3 regions of the Pseudomonas sp. DG56-2 genome follow, and region 3 is predicted to be linked to each of the others. Evidence: predicted binding sites of a transcription regulator. Region 3 holds the regulator's gene; each other region holds the start of a gene.
The links. The regulator FliA, encoded in region 3, starts transcription of late flagellar genes. The targets are predictions, from matches to a motif close to CTAAAGTTTNNNNNNNNNNNGCCGNTAA.

Region 1 (4,654 bases), 1.1 Mb from region 3:
TCTACCAGGATCAACTCTGGTACATCAAGCCGGGCTTGCAGGTCAGCCGGCTCGATTACCAGGGGCAAGCCAGAAAAGTCAGTCATCCAGAGTCTCCAGGGCGGATCAGAGGGGGCGATTGTAGCGCATGGGTCAGGCGCTGCGGTTGCTGAAGGCAGTCAGGGCTCGCTCGATACATTGCGCGGTTTTGCCAAAGGCTTGCACGCTGACATCGGCCATCGGTTTTCCACCTTGGTCGGCAATCAGCACCATTACTACCCGGCCATTGCTCGACAGCGAGCGCAGCAACACGTGTTCGCTGCGGAAACACGTACGCAGGTGTGGCGGTAACAGGGCGGAAAATTGAACACTATTCTCCGGCGTCAGGCGTAACTGAGCTGATGAGCTCATGAGGCGCTGAAGCAACTTGCTCTGTTCGATCGACACAACCAGGCTGGTGGCTTCTGCCGGAATTCCGGCTGTTTGATGGACGCGTAACTGGGTAGCGGTCTTGTCGGTCATCAACAGCATCACCCGTTGCATGCCACAGGCTACCAAGGCATCACGGGCCACGGTGGTCAGGTGTATGGCATTGCTGAACGGGCTAGGCTCGCTCAATAACTCGGCGCAGAGTTTGCGCCAAGTGCCCAAGGCCTGGGTCGAAGGTGGCGGCGGAGCGATCTGGCCGGGGTGCAGGCGGCGCTGATTCCAGGGCCAGAGCAAGGCCTCGGCCGGGTGGAACAGGTCATGACAGGCATGGTGACGGGCACTGGTGGCTGCCTGTTGGTGCACCAGTTGTTGTACCTCGTCCAGTGATGTTTGCAAATACAGACTGGTGAGCAGTTGCCAGCGTCGGACATGAGGGTTGGTCCAACCCACTTGTGCAGCCAACGCCAAGCCATTGGCCAGCAGTACAGTGTTGGCAGGCTGGTTGAACCAACGTCGCAAGTTCGGCCGTTCGTCCAGGCGTCGCTGCTGGCGCAGGCTGTTTTGGTCGCGGGCAATGTGCAGGGCCTGCGCCAGCAAGCGGCGCTCCTCCTGCAGCAGTTGATAGCCGCGGGTGACCCAGTCTGGAAGTCGCCAGTGTTCGGCCAGCGCCTTGCACAGGCTCAACACGCGCACCCCAAACAACTCCATTTCGACCTGTTGTGCCGATTCACCCTTGTGCACGACGCGCAGCTCCCAGTCTTCGAGAAGCTTGGGGAAGGTCAGTGCCAATGGCCATAAGGGCGAAAGAAACAACAGGCTGCCCCAGTGAATTTCCTGCCAGAGTCGGGCCAGGCGGCTGGCAAACAGGCCGTTGGCCTGCTGGCTGGCGTGCTGGCTGACCATCTGTAACTGACGCAAGGTCGGTGCGATCTCGCACTCAGCAAGGACTGGCAGGCGCTCGAGCAGCTCTGCTGTGCGCGCCAGGCCCAGGCGATTCAAGGCGATTTCCAAGCTCTCGGCAGGCTCGCCGATGCTTGTGTTGGTGTGATGATTGGCCTCGCGCATGACCCCAAGCACCAAGGCTGGGCTGTCCTGCATCAATTCGGCGATATCGCGCAGAGAGCGACGGCTATCGGCAATTGCGGCGTTGACCCGCTCATAGCTGGTGATGGGAATGGGCAATCGAACGCTATCTAGTAGCTTGACCCAGGCAGCGAGTGTTTTCGGTGTTTGATCTGGCACGTTGGTTTCAATAGGCATGCTGGAAGGGGCCGAACTGGCTTTTCGCCTTGACTGACTATAGTCTGGCGCAGATCTGCCGATAAGTAGAAGAAGAGTTTTTTTAACTTCCGTTCACGACCCCGACCACGACAGTAAGTGCTTTCAATCTATGGCTAAAATTATCGGCATCATCGTCGTATTCGCGAGTGTGCTCGGCGGATATGTTCTGTCTCACGGCAAAATTGCGGCACTGATTCAGCCTTTCGAGGTCTTGATCATCGGTGGCGCAGCCTTTGGTGCGTTCTTGCAGGCGAACCCCGGTTACATGACCATGCATGTAATCAAAAAGTCGCTGAAAATGTTCGGCACACGCTTTACCCACACGTTTTATGTCGAGGTGCTCGGGTTGGTCTACGAGATCCTCAACAAAAGCCGCCGCGAAGGCATGATGGCGATCGAGGCCGATATCGAAGATGCCGCCTCCAGCCCGATCTTTGCCAAATACCCGGCGGTGCTGGGCGATGAACGTATGACTGCCTTCATCTGTGACTATCTGCGCATCATGTCCACCGGCAACATGGCTCCCCATGAGCTCGAAGGCCTGTTCGACATGGAGCTGTTGAGCATGAAGGAAGAGCTCGAGCACCCGTCCCATGCCGTGACCGGTATCGCCGATGGCATGCCAGGCTTCGGTATCGTGGCTGCAGTATTGGGTATCGTGGTGACCATGGCCTCGTTGGGCGATGGCGACCAGCAGGCCATCGGCCTGCACGTGGGTGCGGCGTTGGTAGGTACCTTCTTCGGTATTCTCGCGGCCTACGGTTTCTTCGGCCCGCTGGCCACCGCGCTGCGCCAGGACGCCCGCGAAGAACTCAACGTCTATGAAGCGATCAAGGCTTCGCTGGTGGCTTCGGCTTCCGGCATGCCGCCGTCTCTGGCAGTGGAATTCGGGCGCAAGGTGCTGTTCCCGGCCCACCGTCCAAGTTTCGCCGAGCTGGAACAAGCGGTTCGCGGACGCTAAGTCATGGAGAATAATCAGCCCATTATCGTCAAGCGCGTAAAGCGCTTTGGCGACGGCCACCACGGTGGTGCCTGGAAGATCGCCTTCGCCGACTTTGCTACGGCGATGATGGCGCTCTTCCTGGTGCTTTGGTTGATGTCCACTGCCACACCGGAACAGAAAATCGCCATTGCCGGGTACTTCAAGGACCCCATCGGTTTTTCGGAAAGCGGTACGCCCTACATTATTGACCTGGGCGGTTCGCCCGAGCTTGCCCCGGAAAAGACCATCAACCCTGAAGTCAAATCCGAACCGACGCCGGACACCAGCATTCAACTGGATCAGGACAAGGTCGAAAGTATGGCCGAGCAGGTTGAGCGTGAGCGCCTCGAACTGCTTTTGCAGGAGTTGCAGAACAAGGTCGACGAGAACCCGGAACTGCAGAAGTTCAAGGACCAGATTCTGTTCGAGATTACCCAGGATGGCCTGCGTATCCAGATCATGGACGCTGAAAACAGACCAATGTTCGACCTCGGTAGTGCCCGCTTGCAGCCGTATTTCGAAGACATCCTTCTGGCGATGGCCGATACCATCAAGGCTGTACCGAACAAGATCAGTATCAGTGGCCATACCGACGCCAAGCCGTACGCTGGCACCGGAGACTTCGGCAACTGGGAGCTGTCGGCCAACCGTGCCAACGCAGCGCGTCGTGCTCTGGTTGCGGGTGGCTACCCGGATACCCAGGTTGCCCGCGTGGTTGGTTATGCTTCGTCTTCGTTGTTTGATCGGGCCAATCCGCTCAATCCGGTCAATCGGCGTATCGATATTATCGTGCTGACCAAAAAGGCCCAGCGCACCATCGAGGGCGAGCAGCCGCAGCCCGGTGCACCAGAAGGGGCCGCGCCAGGTGCCGACGCCCCGGCACCCAATCCGGCCTCGCCAGCCCCCGCGCCTGTTGACGAGCCCATGCAGCCACGTGAACTGCGTCAGAAGCTGAACATCTTCGAGGATGGCGTATTGAAGATGGACGAGAGCAAGGAGTAATCCCAGCCTTTGCCTGCAACGCCCGTCAACAGCAATGTTCACGGGCGTTGTGCTTTCTGGCGAAAGTCAAAAGCCACGGCGGATCTTGGCCTTGAGGTCAGCGTGGAAGAAGCCGGCATTCAGTCGATTGGTGGCGTCGGCGTGAGCACCTTCACTACAAATAGAGCGGCGGAATGTCTGTTCGTCGTGGTAGGCGAGCACGAACAGATCGATGTGTTCGCGCAGGCTCATGATGGGCCACTTCTCCAGAAATCCAGGCAGCGCGCAGTGTGCGCATTGGTACAGGGCGATGCGACGATTGCCGAGGGTGGCGGCGCCTAATTGGAAGGGTACCCACCAACAGTCGATGGTTTCCGGGGAGAGGACGCTGATCAGGTGAGTACAGCCACTGATGTTGCTGCAGACCTGACCGCTGACGTCATCGGCAGTCATACCGGTTTCGCCGTCGTAGAGGTCCAGTTGGGTGGCAATGCCTTCAAGCTTCAGGCGTTCATTGATAATGAAGGCATCAAGGCGCTCCTGGTGGCGATAGCTGATAACCACAGGCATCAGTTCTGTCCTCCTGGTACACAGGGGGTGAAGGTGTTGCTGGTCAAGGTTGGATTTATCATTGTCGTTTCCTCTCAAGCTCAAAGCATGGAGTTGGGTCACCCGGTGAAAGCGAACCTGAAAGCCGACAATCAATGAAAGAGTTTGTCGCGGCAAGGTATGACCAGCGATAAAGAATGGCCCTACATTGTTTGGTAAATTTTCCTGCAGGTGAGTCCTACATGGAATGCGGTGAGGCTCCTTGCGAGCCTCACCGGTTCACTCAATAGCTATCTTGCGGCAAGCTGGCGATGATCGAGCGGTAGCTGTTCATCCGCTGCTGCTGCACGCGGCCATCTTCCAGGGCTTTGAGCAACGCGCAGCCCGGTTCGCGATCATGTTTGCAGTCGCGAAAACGGCAGGTGCCGAGCAGGTCGTTGAACTCGATGAAGC
Region 2 (4,654 bases), 940 kb from region 3:
GATATTCGCGCGCTTGATCCGGCTCCAGGTACACATCGTTGAGCCGAGGAGCGGCATCACCATGTTCGTCGGCCACCAGCTCCATCAGCAGTACACCGTCGAGAAAGTCGTAGGGGCGCGGCACCCGCACACCCGCATTGGCGAGTCGGAACAGAGCAGCCACCTCGGCGTTCTGCCAGGCGTCCTCAGCCTCCTTGCGTCCGTACTTGGAGCCTTTGGCCATGGCTCGGGCCTGACGGCTGTTGCGTACTTTACGCCCTTCCTGATACTCGGCCGCCTGACGGAAGCTGCGCTTGTTCGCCTCTTTGTAGACCTTGGCACAGCGCAATTCCTTTCCGCAGCGCACCACGTACACGGCGGCCTCCTTGCCACTCATCAGCGGTCGGAGTACCTCATCGACCAGTCCATCTTCAACCAGTGGTTCAATGCGTTTTGGAGTCTTCATCGGCTTTTGTCGGGGGTCCTGTTCTGCCAGACACGTAATTTTTTGTAGGTTACCGGTACTGCACCGGCTTTTCGCTGTTTCAAGACCGCACAGCGTTGTAACGGCAATCCGTCTGACTTGCCATTCTTTTTATGGGCACTGACGAGGGAGTAGTCATTTCCGACGTTAGTTCCCAATGAATACCGGACTTTAACCGAGGTCGGACTTTATTTCTGAAACAAATGGCCGATGCAGTCTGAAGCAGCCTCGTGTGTTTACAAGAAAAATTCTGGAGCGCGGATGAACATCAAACAAAAACTGACATGGGCCTTTGCCGTTATCGCCGGTTTGCCTGTCATCCTGGTCGCCACGCTGGTCGTCCTCAATTTACGCAGTGAGGCCAAAGAAGGTTTCGTTGATGGCAGTAATCGCGAAATTCGCCAAGTGGCCAACGCCATGCAGCTGTTCTTCGAGGGCATCAGTCAGAACGTCGACTATCTGGCCGCTCAGCCGTTGATCAGCGCCAGCGGCAACGACGTCAAGAAGCATATGAGCGCCGATGCTGCGCAGATTGTTCAGAGCGAGCAAGACCAAAAGCTCTTCAATATGTTTGCAAGCCTGGCGGCCAGCCATCCGGCCTATGCCTATGTGTCCTACGGACTGAGTGACGGTGGTTATGCCTTCTGGCCGGGCGATCCAAAGATGGCCAACTATGACCCGCGCCAACGCCCTTGGTATCAGGCCGCAATGGCCAGTCCGGGCAAGACCCTGCGCACCGACGCGTACTACTGGGCCAGTGACGACGCGGTGCTGGTCAGCACCGTGCGCGCCGTCGCCAACCAGCTTGGCAATCCAGGCGGGGTGGTCAACATCGACGTGTCGCTCAAGCAACTGACCGAAATCATCAAGCAGATCAAACTGGGTGAGAGTGGCTACCTGATGCTGCTCGAAGATAACGGCAACGTACTGGTCGACCCCCGCGCCCCCGCACACAACTTCAAAAACCTGGCCACCCTCGGCGATGGCTACGCGCAGCTGGCCAAGGCCGGTAAAGGGCTGGTCGAGGTCGAACTCGACGGTGAGCGCTACATGGCCAATGTCTGGCCCTCGGAGCAGTTGGGCTGGAACTTCATCGGTCTGATACGTCACGACGAAGTCATGCAGGGCGCTACTCAACTGACCTGGATTGTATCGATCATCGCCCTGGTGCTGGCGGGTGTGTTCGCACTGGTTGGCGCCACCTTCGCCAAACTGATCGTGCGACCGATCCACAGTGTTACCAATGGCCTGGAAGGCATCGCCCAAGGCGAAGGTGATCTGACCCGTAGCCTCGAGGTTCGCGGGCGCGACGAAACCGCGCAATTGGCCAGTTGGTTCAACCAGTTCCTGGCAGCCATCCGCAACCTGATTCAGAGCATCGGTCAGGCCGCCAGTAAAATCCTTGCGACCTCCAGCAGCTCCACTCAGGTTTCCCACGACATGGCCGAAGCGGCCGGGCGTCAGCGCGAAGCGGTAGATATGGTGTCGACAGCCTTCCACGAAATGGTTGCCACCGCCAACGAGGTTGCCCGTTCTTGCAGCCAGGCGGCAGATTCGGCCGACAGCGGTCAACAACAGGCGCGCGAAGGCCAGCAGCAGATCGACGACGCGGTGCAAAGCGTCGATCGCCTGAGCCAGGAGATTCAACAGTCAGCGCAATCGATGCAGCAACTGGAACGTGACAGCAATGCTATTCAATCGATTCTTGGCACCATTCGTTCGATTGCCGAGCAAACCAACCTGCTGGCCCTTAACGCAGCCATCGAAGCCGCCCGCGCAGGTGAACAGGGCCGCGGTTTTGCCGTGGTAGCCGACGAAGTTCGGGCCTTGGCCAAACGTACCGCCGACTCCACCGCCGAGATCGACGGTCTGCTCGGAAACCTCGCCAATCGCACCAGCGAAGTCGCCCAGCAAATGCATGCCAGCCTGGAGATCTCGCAATTGTCGGTCAACCGCATTGGAATGGCGCGCAGCAGTTTTGGACAGATTCGCGAGTCAGTCGACGTCATTCGCGACATGAACACCCAAATTGCCACGGCGGCCGAAGAACAGCACCAGGTGGCCGAAGACATCAACCGGCATATCAGCCAGATTCATGGTGACGCGCAATTGGTGGCTGAACTGGCCAACTCGGCGCGCCAGGACTCACAAAGCCTTGCGGGCTTGTCCAACGAACTGGATGCGCTGGTGCGCAGGTTCCGTACCTGAACGCCGCCGTGGGCCTAACTACGTGGGAGTAACTAAAGGCGCAACTCACCCGGAGTGAAGCCGAACAGGCCCTTGAACGCTGCAATGTAGGCCGAGGTGGAGTCGTAACCGCAACCTAGCGCGGCTTCGGTGACACTTTGCCCGGCCTCCAGCGCCGTCAGAGAAGACAGTAGGCGCATGCGCTGGCGCCAGCCGCGAAAGCTCAAACCGGTTTCACGCTGGAACAAACGCATCAAGGTTTTCTCCGAGGTGTTCAGGCGCTGCGCCCATTGCCCCAGCGTTTGCCCGTGCTGCGGGTGGGCGAGCAATTCGTTGCACACTTCAAGCAAGCGCGGGTGTTTAGGCAAGGGCAAGGAAAAGCCTACCTGCGGCAATGCCTGCAACTGATCCAGCAACACCGCCACCAGTCGTGCTTCAGCGCTGTCGCCTTCGGGATAGTTCACCGGCAACAAGCAGAACTGTTTGATCAATTCTCGCGCCAGCGGCGTGACTTCCAATACCCGGCACTGCCCTGGCGCCCAGCCAGCTTCTTCGCGGCGTACATACAGGCTGCGCATTTCCGCTTGCATCGAGGTGACCACCTCGTGCTCCACTCCGGCTGGAATCCAGATACCCCATTGAGGCGGAGCAAAGTAGCTGCCTTCATCGGTGTAGACACCGAGCACGCCACTGATCGCATAAGAAAATTGCACCCAGTCATGCTGATGCCGTGGCGTCCAGGAACCTGCTCCGAGGCTTTCCGCCCGTGCATACAGCGCCCGCGGTAACCGCTCCAGTGCTGGAATCTGACGGGGTGCAGGCTGTTGTCCGTTAATCGGCATCACTTGGCCTTATGTCGCAAGACGGTAACCATCTGCCGAGCGTAGCCTGTGTGCTCAACGATTACAAAATGATTCGCAGGCCCGCCTATGCAAGTGCTCAAACACCTCAAACGCGTCGTTACCGACTGGTTTCTGTGCGGCATGTTCCTCGCCACCTTTCTGGCCTGGCTGTTTCCCGACATTGGCCGCAGTGGCGGCGCCCTGCATGCCGAATCAGTGATCAATGTCGGCGTGTTCCTGGTGTTTTTCCTGCACGGCATCAACCTGTCCAGTGAACAAATTGGCCACGGCCTGAAAAACAGCCGTCTGCACATGATGGTGCAGGGGTTCACCTTCATCGTTTTCCCGGCACTCTGGTGGCTGGTGAACACACTGCTTGGCAGTCATGTTCCAGCGCTATTGATGCTCGGCTTTTTCTACCTGTGCGCCCTGCCCTCGACCATCTCATCCTCGGTTGCCTTGACCGGTAGCGCTGGGGGCAACGTCCCGGCGGCGATTCTCAATGCCAGCCTCTCCAGTGTCCTGGGTATATTCATCACTCCGTGGCTGGTCAGCCTGGTGGTTGGCACCGGCAGCAACGGCATCGATCTGGGAGCCACGCTGCTGGACCTCTGTGCGCTGCTGTTGGCGCCATTGGTACTCGGGCAATTGCTGCGTCCCTGGCTGGGCTGTTTTTTCTCCCGGCATAAGCGTTACACCAACATCATGGACAAGGTGGTGATCCTGCTGCTGGTCTATGCCGCGTTCTGCAACTCGATGGTCTCGGGCATGTGGCAGCAACAAGGTAGCTCGGTATTGCTCACCGCACTGGTGGGCAGTGCGCTGTTGCTGGCACTCGTCCTTTGGCTGACCACTCGCACAGCCCGGGCGCTGCATTTGAACCCGGCCGACGAGATTGCTGCAGTGTTCTGCGCCAGCAAGAAGTCCCTGGCCGCCGGCGCGCCAATGGCTGCGTTGATCTTCGGTGCGCATCCCGGGTTGGGGCTGATCCTGCTGCCGATCATGATCTACCATCCGCTGCAACTGATCGTCTGCTCGATCATGGCCGAGCACTATGCCAATCGTCCTACCCCGTTCGCTTCAGCCACGCTGGTCAACGCTCGATGATCGCCGTGACGCCCTGACCACCTGCGGCGCAGATCGAAATCAGGCCGCGGCCCTT
Region 3 (4,654 bases):
CACTGCCCAGGCCGAGCTTAGTAGCCGTAGCGAAAGCGAAGAGGGTAACCGCCAGTTGTTTGCCGGCTTGCCGCTGACCGCGTCCGAGCCGTTGGTCGAACCGCAGGTCGATGAGCCAGTCGCGCCGGTTGCAGCCGCTGCTGCGCCGGTTGACCCACGCCTGTTCGACGCCATGCGTTCGGAGCTCACTGGCCTGCGTGAGCTGCTTGAAGTTCAGCTCGGCTCGCTGGCCTGGAGCCAGTTGCAGGGCAACCAACCACAACAGGCCAATCTCTGGCGTCGCCTGCAGCGTATCGGTCTGTCCGGGCCGCTGGCGCGTGAGCTGCTGGATCAGATCAGCAGCATCGATGAGCCGCGCCGCGCCTGGCGCATGTTGCTGGCGCACCTGGCACGCCGTATCGATGTGCCCGAAATCGAACCGATCGAAGAAGGTGGTGTGATTGCCATGGTCGGGCCGGCCGGAATGGGCAAGACCACTACACTGGCCAAATTGGCAGCGCGCTATGTGCTCAAGTACGGCGCGCAGAACCTGGCCCTGGTGAGCATGGACAGTTTTCGAATTGGCGCCCAGGAGCAGCTCAAGACATTGGGTCGCATCCTCAACGTGTCAGTGACCCACGTCGATCCGGGGCAGTCCCTGGCCCAGGCGCTTGAGCCACTGCTGCGCAAGCGCGTGGTGCTGATCGATACCGCAGGCCTGCAAGCCAGTGATCCTGCCTTGCGCATGCAACTGGAAACGCTTGCCGGGCGCGGTATTGCGTCAAAAAATTATCTGGTGTTGGCAACGACCAGCCAGAAGCAGGTGCTGACTGCCGCTTATCACAGCTACAAGCGCTGTGGGCTGGCAGGCTGCATCCTGACCAAGCTTGATGAAACAGCCAGCCTCGGGGAAGTTCTGAGCCTGGCCATCAGTCATGAATTGCCAGTGGCCTATCTAACCGATGGTCCACGCATTCCTGACGATCTGCACCTGCCGCGCAGACACCAGTTGGTCAGCCGCGCGGTGAGTGTGCAGATGCAGGAGGAGCCCAGCGAAGAGGCGATGGCCGATATGTTCGCTGATCTCTACCACAGCCCCGGCAAGCGTGTTGGCTGAGGTGATTGTGAAGACGTTGCAAAGTATCTGCATTGATGGACTGCCAGGCATTTTTCAGGTGTTGAAAGCGCAGCCGGTCATGTGGCCTCAGTCTAAGCAAGACAAGGTAATGAACAAACATGGGTAGCATGCATCCCGTACAGGTGATCGCCGTAACTGGCGGCAAAGGTGGCGTCGGCAAGACTAACGTGTCAGTGAACCTTTCATTGGCATTGGCAGAGCTTGGCCGTCGGGTCATGCTGCTCGATGCCGACCTCGGCCTGGCCAACGTCGACGTATTGCTCGGCCTTGCGCCCAAGCGCACTTTGGCCGATGTGATCGAAGGTCGTTGTGAGCTGCGCGATGTGCTGTTGCAAGGGCCGGGGGGCGTGCGCATTGTGCCGGCCGCTTCCGGCACGCAGAGCATGGTGCACCTGGCGCCTGCCCAGCACGCAGGCCTGATCCAGGCATTCAGCGAGATCGGCGACAATCTCGATGTACTGGTGATCGATACCGCTGCGGGTATTGGTGACTCGGTAGTCAGTTTCGTGCGCGCGGCGCAAGAAGTGTTGCTGGTGGTGTGCGACGAGCCCACTTCCATCACCGACGCCTATGCCTTGATCAAATTGCTCAACCGCGATTACGGCATGAATCGCTTCCGCGTCCTGGCCAACATGGCACAAAGCCCTCAAGAGGGCCGCAACCTGTTCGCCAAGTTGACCAAGGTCACAGATCGCTTCCTTGACGTAGCCCTACAATACGTCGGCGCGGTGCCTTACGACGAGTGCGTGCGCAAGGCTGTGCAGAAGCAGCGAGCGGTCTATGAAGCCTTCCCGCGTTCCAAGTGCGCGCTGGCATTCAAGGCCATTGCTCAGAAGGTCGATACCTGGCCGCTGCCGGCAAACCCGCGTGGACACCTGGAGTTTTTTGTCGAGCGCCTGGTGCAACCGACGAGTGCGGGACCTGTGCTATGAACGCCAGCGGTTATCGGATGTACAGCAAGGCTTCTCGCGATGGACAGTACGAGTTGATCGAGCGCTATGCGCCGCTGGTCAAGCGTATCGCCTATCACTTGCTGGCACGTTTGCCAGCCAGTGTGCAGGTGGAGGATTTGATCCAGGCCGGCATGATCGGCCTGCTTGAAGTCTCCAACAAGTACGACGCGAGCAAGGGTGCCAGTTTCGAGACCTACGCCGGTATCCGTATCCGCGGGGCAATGCTTGACGAAGTACGTAAAGGTGATTGGGCGCCGCGCTCGGTCCACCGCAATACCCGCATGGTCAGTGACGCGATACGTGCAATTGAAGCAAAAACCGGCCGTGACGCTAAAGATCACGAGGTTGCTGCCGAACTTCAATTGAGTCTCGATGATTATTACGGGATTTTGAATGACACCCTGGGCAGTCGCCTGTTCAGTTTCGACGACCTGTTGCAGGACGGCGAACATGAAGGCCTGCACGAGGACGGCGCCACCGCCCAGCTCGAGCCTTCGCGCGATCTGGAAGACGAGCGCTTCCAGGCAGCCTTGGCCGACGCGATCGCCAATCTGCCGGAACGCGAGCGTCTGGTGCTGGCGCTGTACTACGACGAGGAACTGAACCTCAAGGAAATCGGTGAGGTCCTGGGTGTCAGTGAGTCGCGCGTCAGCCAGTTGCACAGCCAGTGTGCGGCGCGTTTGCGTAGTCGCCTGGGAGAATGGCGGGCGCGTTGAACGCAGGTTCAATGCAGTCGTGAAACGAAGTACCCGAATTGATTGAATGCGCGTTCAGCGCTGAGCGCGTTAAAGACTGCTTGGAGGTCTAATTGAACAAAGACATGAAAATCCTCATCGTCGACGACTTTTCGACGATGCGGCGGATCATCAAGAACCTGTTGCGTGACCTGGGCTTTACCAACACCCAGGAAGCCGACGACGGCAACACGGCGCTGCCGATGCTCGAAAGCGGTCACTTCGATTTTCTCGTAACCGACTGGAACATGCCTGGCATGTCCGGCATCGACCTGCTGCGCAAAGTGCGCGCCGATGAGCGTCTCAAGCACCTGCCGGTGCTGATGGTCACCGCCGAAGCCAAGCGCGAGCAGATCATCGAAGCGGCACAGGCCGGCGTCAACGGTTATGTGGTCAAGCCGTTCACTGCCCAGGTGCTGAAAGAAAAGATCGAGAAGATCTTCGAGCGCGTCAATAGCTGAGACACGCCACGGGGGCGCTATGGAGCAAACACAATCATCGTTGGACGGCTTTGAGTCGACACTCAAAAAGCACGCCCACGAACTGGTCGACAGCCTCGAACGAGGGAAATTTGGCGACGCGGTGCAACTCATCCATCAGCTGAACCAGACCCGTGACCTCGGCTTGTACCAGGAAGTGGGCAAGCTCACTCGTGAGTTGCACAGCGCGATCGTCAGTTTCCAGATCGATCCGCACATGCCTCAGGCCGAGGAAGTTTCGCAGATTACCGATGCCACCGAGCGCTTGTCCTATGTGGTCAAGCTGACCGAGGGTGCCGCGAATCGCACCATGGACCTGGTCGAGGAGAGCACCCCGGTACTGCACGAACTCAGTGATGAAGCACGTGACCTGCGTGCCGATTGGCAGCGCTTCTTGCGCCGCGAAGTGGCTGCGCCGGAGTTTCGCGAGCTGATGCACCGCGTCGATCGGTTTCTGGAGCGCAGCGAGGAAGGCAGTCGCAAGGTCGCCGGCCACCTCAACGATATTTTGCTGGCTCAGGACTATCAGGACCTGACCGGTCAGGTGATCAAACGTGTTACGGCACTGGTCACCGAAGTAGAAAGCAATCTGCTCAAGCTCGTGCTGATGGCCAGTCAGGTCGACCGTTTTGCCGGTATCGAACATGACCACCAGCAGTTGCGTGCTGAAAAAGATCAAGAAAAACATCCGACTCGGGGTGAAGGTCCGCAGATTCATGCCGATAAGCGTGAAGACGTTGTGTCCGGTCAGGACGATGTCGACGATCTGCTGTCCAGTCTGGGTTTTTAGGGAGCACGTTTAATGAGCTTCGGCGCCGATGAAGAAATCCTCCAGGATTTTCTGGTAGAAGCCGGCGAGATTCTTGAGCAACTGTCCGAGCAATTGGTCGAGCTGGAAAGCCGTCCCGATGATGCCGACCTGCTCAATGCAATCTTTCGCGGTTTTCACACTGTAAAAGGGGGCGCCGGCTTCCTCCAGCTCAACGAGCTGGTGGAGTGCTGCCACATCGCCGAAAACGTCTTCGACATCCTGCGCAAGGGTGAGCGACGCGTCGATTCCGAGCTGATGGACGTGGTCCTGGAAGCGCTGGATACGGTCAACCGCATGTTCGGCCAGGTGCGTGAACGCAGTGATGTCACTGCCGCTACACCTGAGTTGTTGGCGGCACTGGCTCGCCTGGCCGAGCCTGCAGGGGCCGAGCCGGTAGCGGAGCCCGAGCCGGCACCGGTGCTTGAGCAAGCGCCTGAGCCCGTGGCCGAAGCAGACATCACCGATACCGAATTCGAGCAACTGCTTGATTCGCTTAATGCCGTCAAGGCTGAGGCACAAGCGCAAGAACAGGCACCTGTCGCAGCCAGCGACGAGATTAC

Region 1: motA (flagellar motor stator protein MotA) is a predicted target of FliA. The motif match lies at 1,706-1,733, and genes of this name have one in related genera.
Region 2: D3Z90_RS27480 (methyl-accepting chemotaxis protein) is a predicted target of FliA. The motif match lies at 1,887-1,914, and genes of this name have one in related genera.

What each region holds. Positions count from the first base shown of each region.
Region 1 covers NZ_CP032311.1:5,287,267-5,291,920, reverse strand. The annotation lists gene D3Z90_RS24315 (rhodanese-like domain-containing protein) at 1-86, opposite strand, end outside; gene D3Z90_RS24310 (HDOD domain-containing protein) at 133-1,668, opposite strand; gene motA (flagellar motor stator protein MotA) at 1,799-2,650, shown strand; gene motB (flagellar motor protein MotB) at 2,654-3,673, shown strand; gene D3Z90_RS24295 (TIR domain-containing protein) at 3,740-4,222, opposite strand; gene rsgA (small ribosomal subunit biogenesis GTPase RsgA) at 4,485-4,654, opposite strand, start outside.
Region 2 covers NZ_CP032311.1:5,127,478-5,132,131, forward strand. The annotation lists gene D3Z90_RS23575 (PA4780 family RIO1-like protein kinase) at 1-445, opposite strand, end outside; partial or broken gene D3Z90_RS27475 (cache domain-containing protein) at 725-1,813, shown strand; gene D3Z90_RS27480 (methyl-accepting chemotaxis protein) at 1,943-2,671, shown strand; gene D3Z90_RS23585 (helix-turn-helix transcriptional regulator) at 2,704-3,492, opposite strand; gene D3Z90_RS23590 (bile acid:sodium symporter family protein) at 3,580-4,599, shown strand; gene D3Z90_RS23595 (acetyl-CoA C-acetyltransferase) at 4,586-4,654, opposite strand, start outside.
Region 3 covers NZ_CP032311.1:4,185,087-4,189,740, reverse strand. The annotation lists gene flhF (flagellar biosynthesis protein FlhF) at 1-1,096, shown strand, start outside; gene fleN (flagellar synthesis regulator FleN) at 1,216-2,049, shown strand; gene fliA (RNA polymerase sigma factor FliA) at 2,046-2,786, shown strand; gene D3Z90_RS19135 (chemotaxis response regulator CheY) at 2,891-3,265, shown strand; gene D3Z90_RS19130 (protein phosphatase CheZ) at 3,285-4,073, shown strand; gene D3Z90_RS19125 (chemotaxis protein CheA) at 4,086-4,654, shown strand, end outside.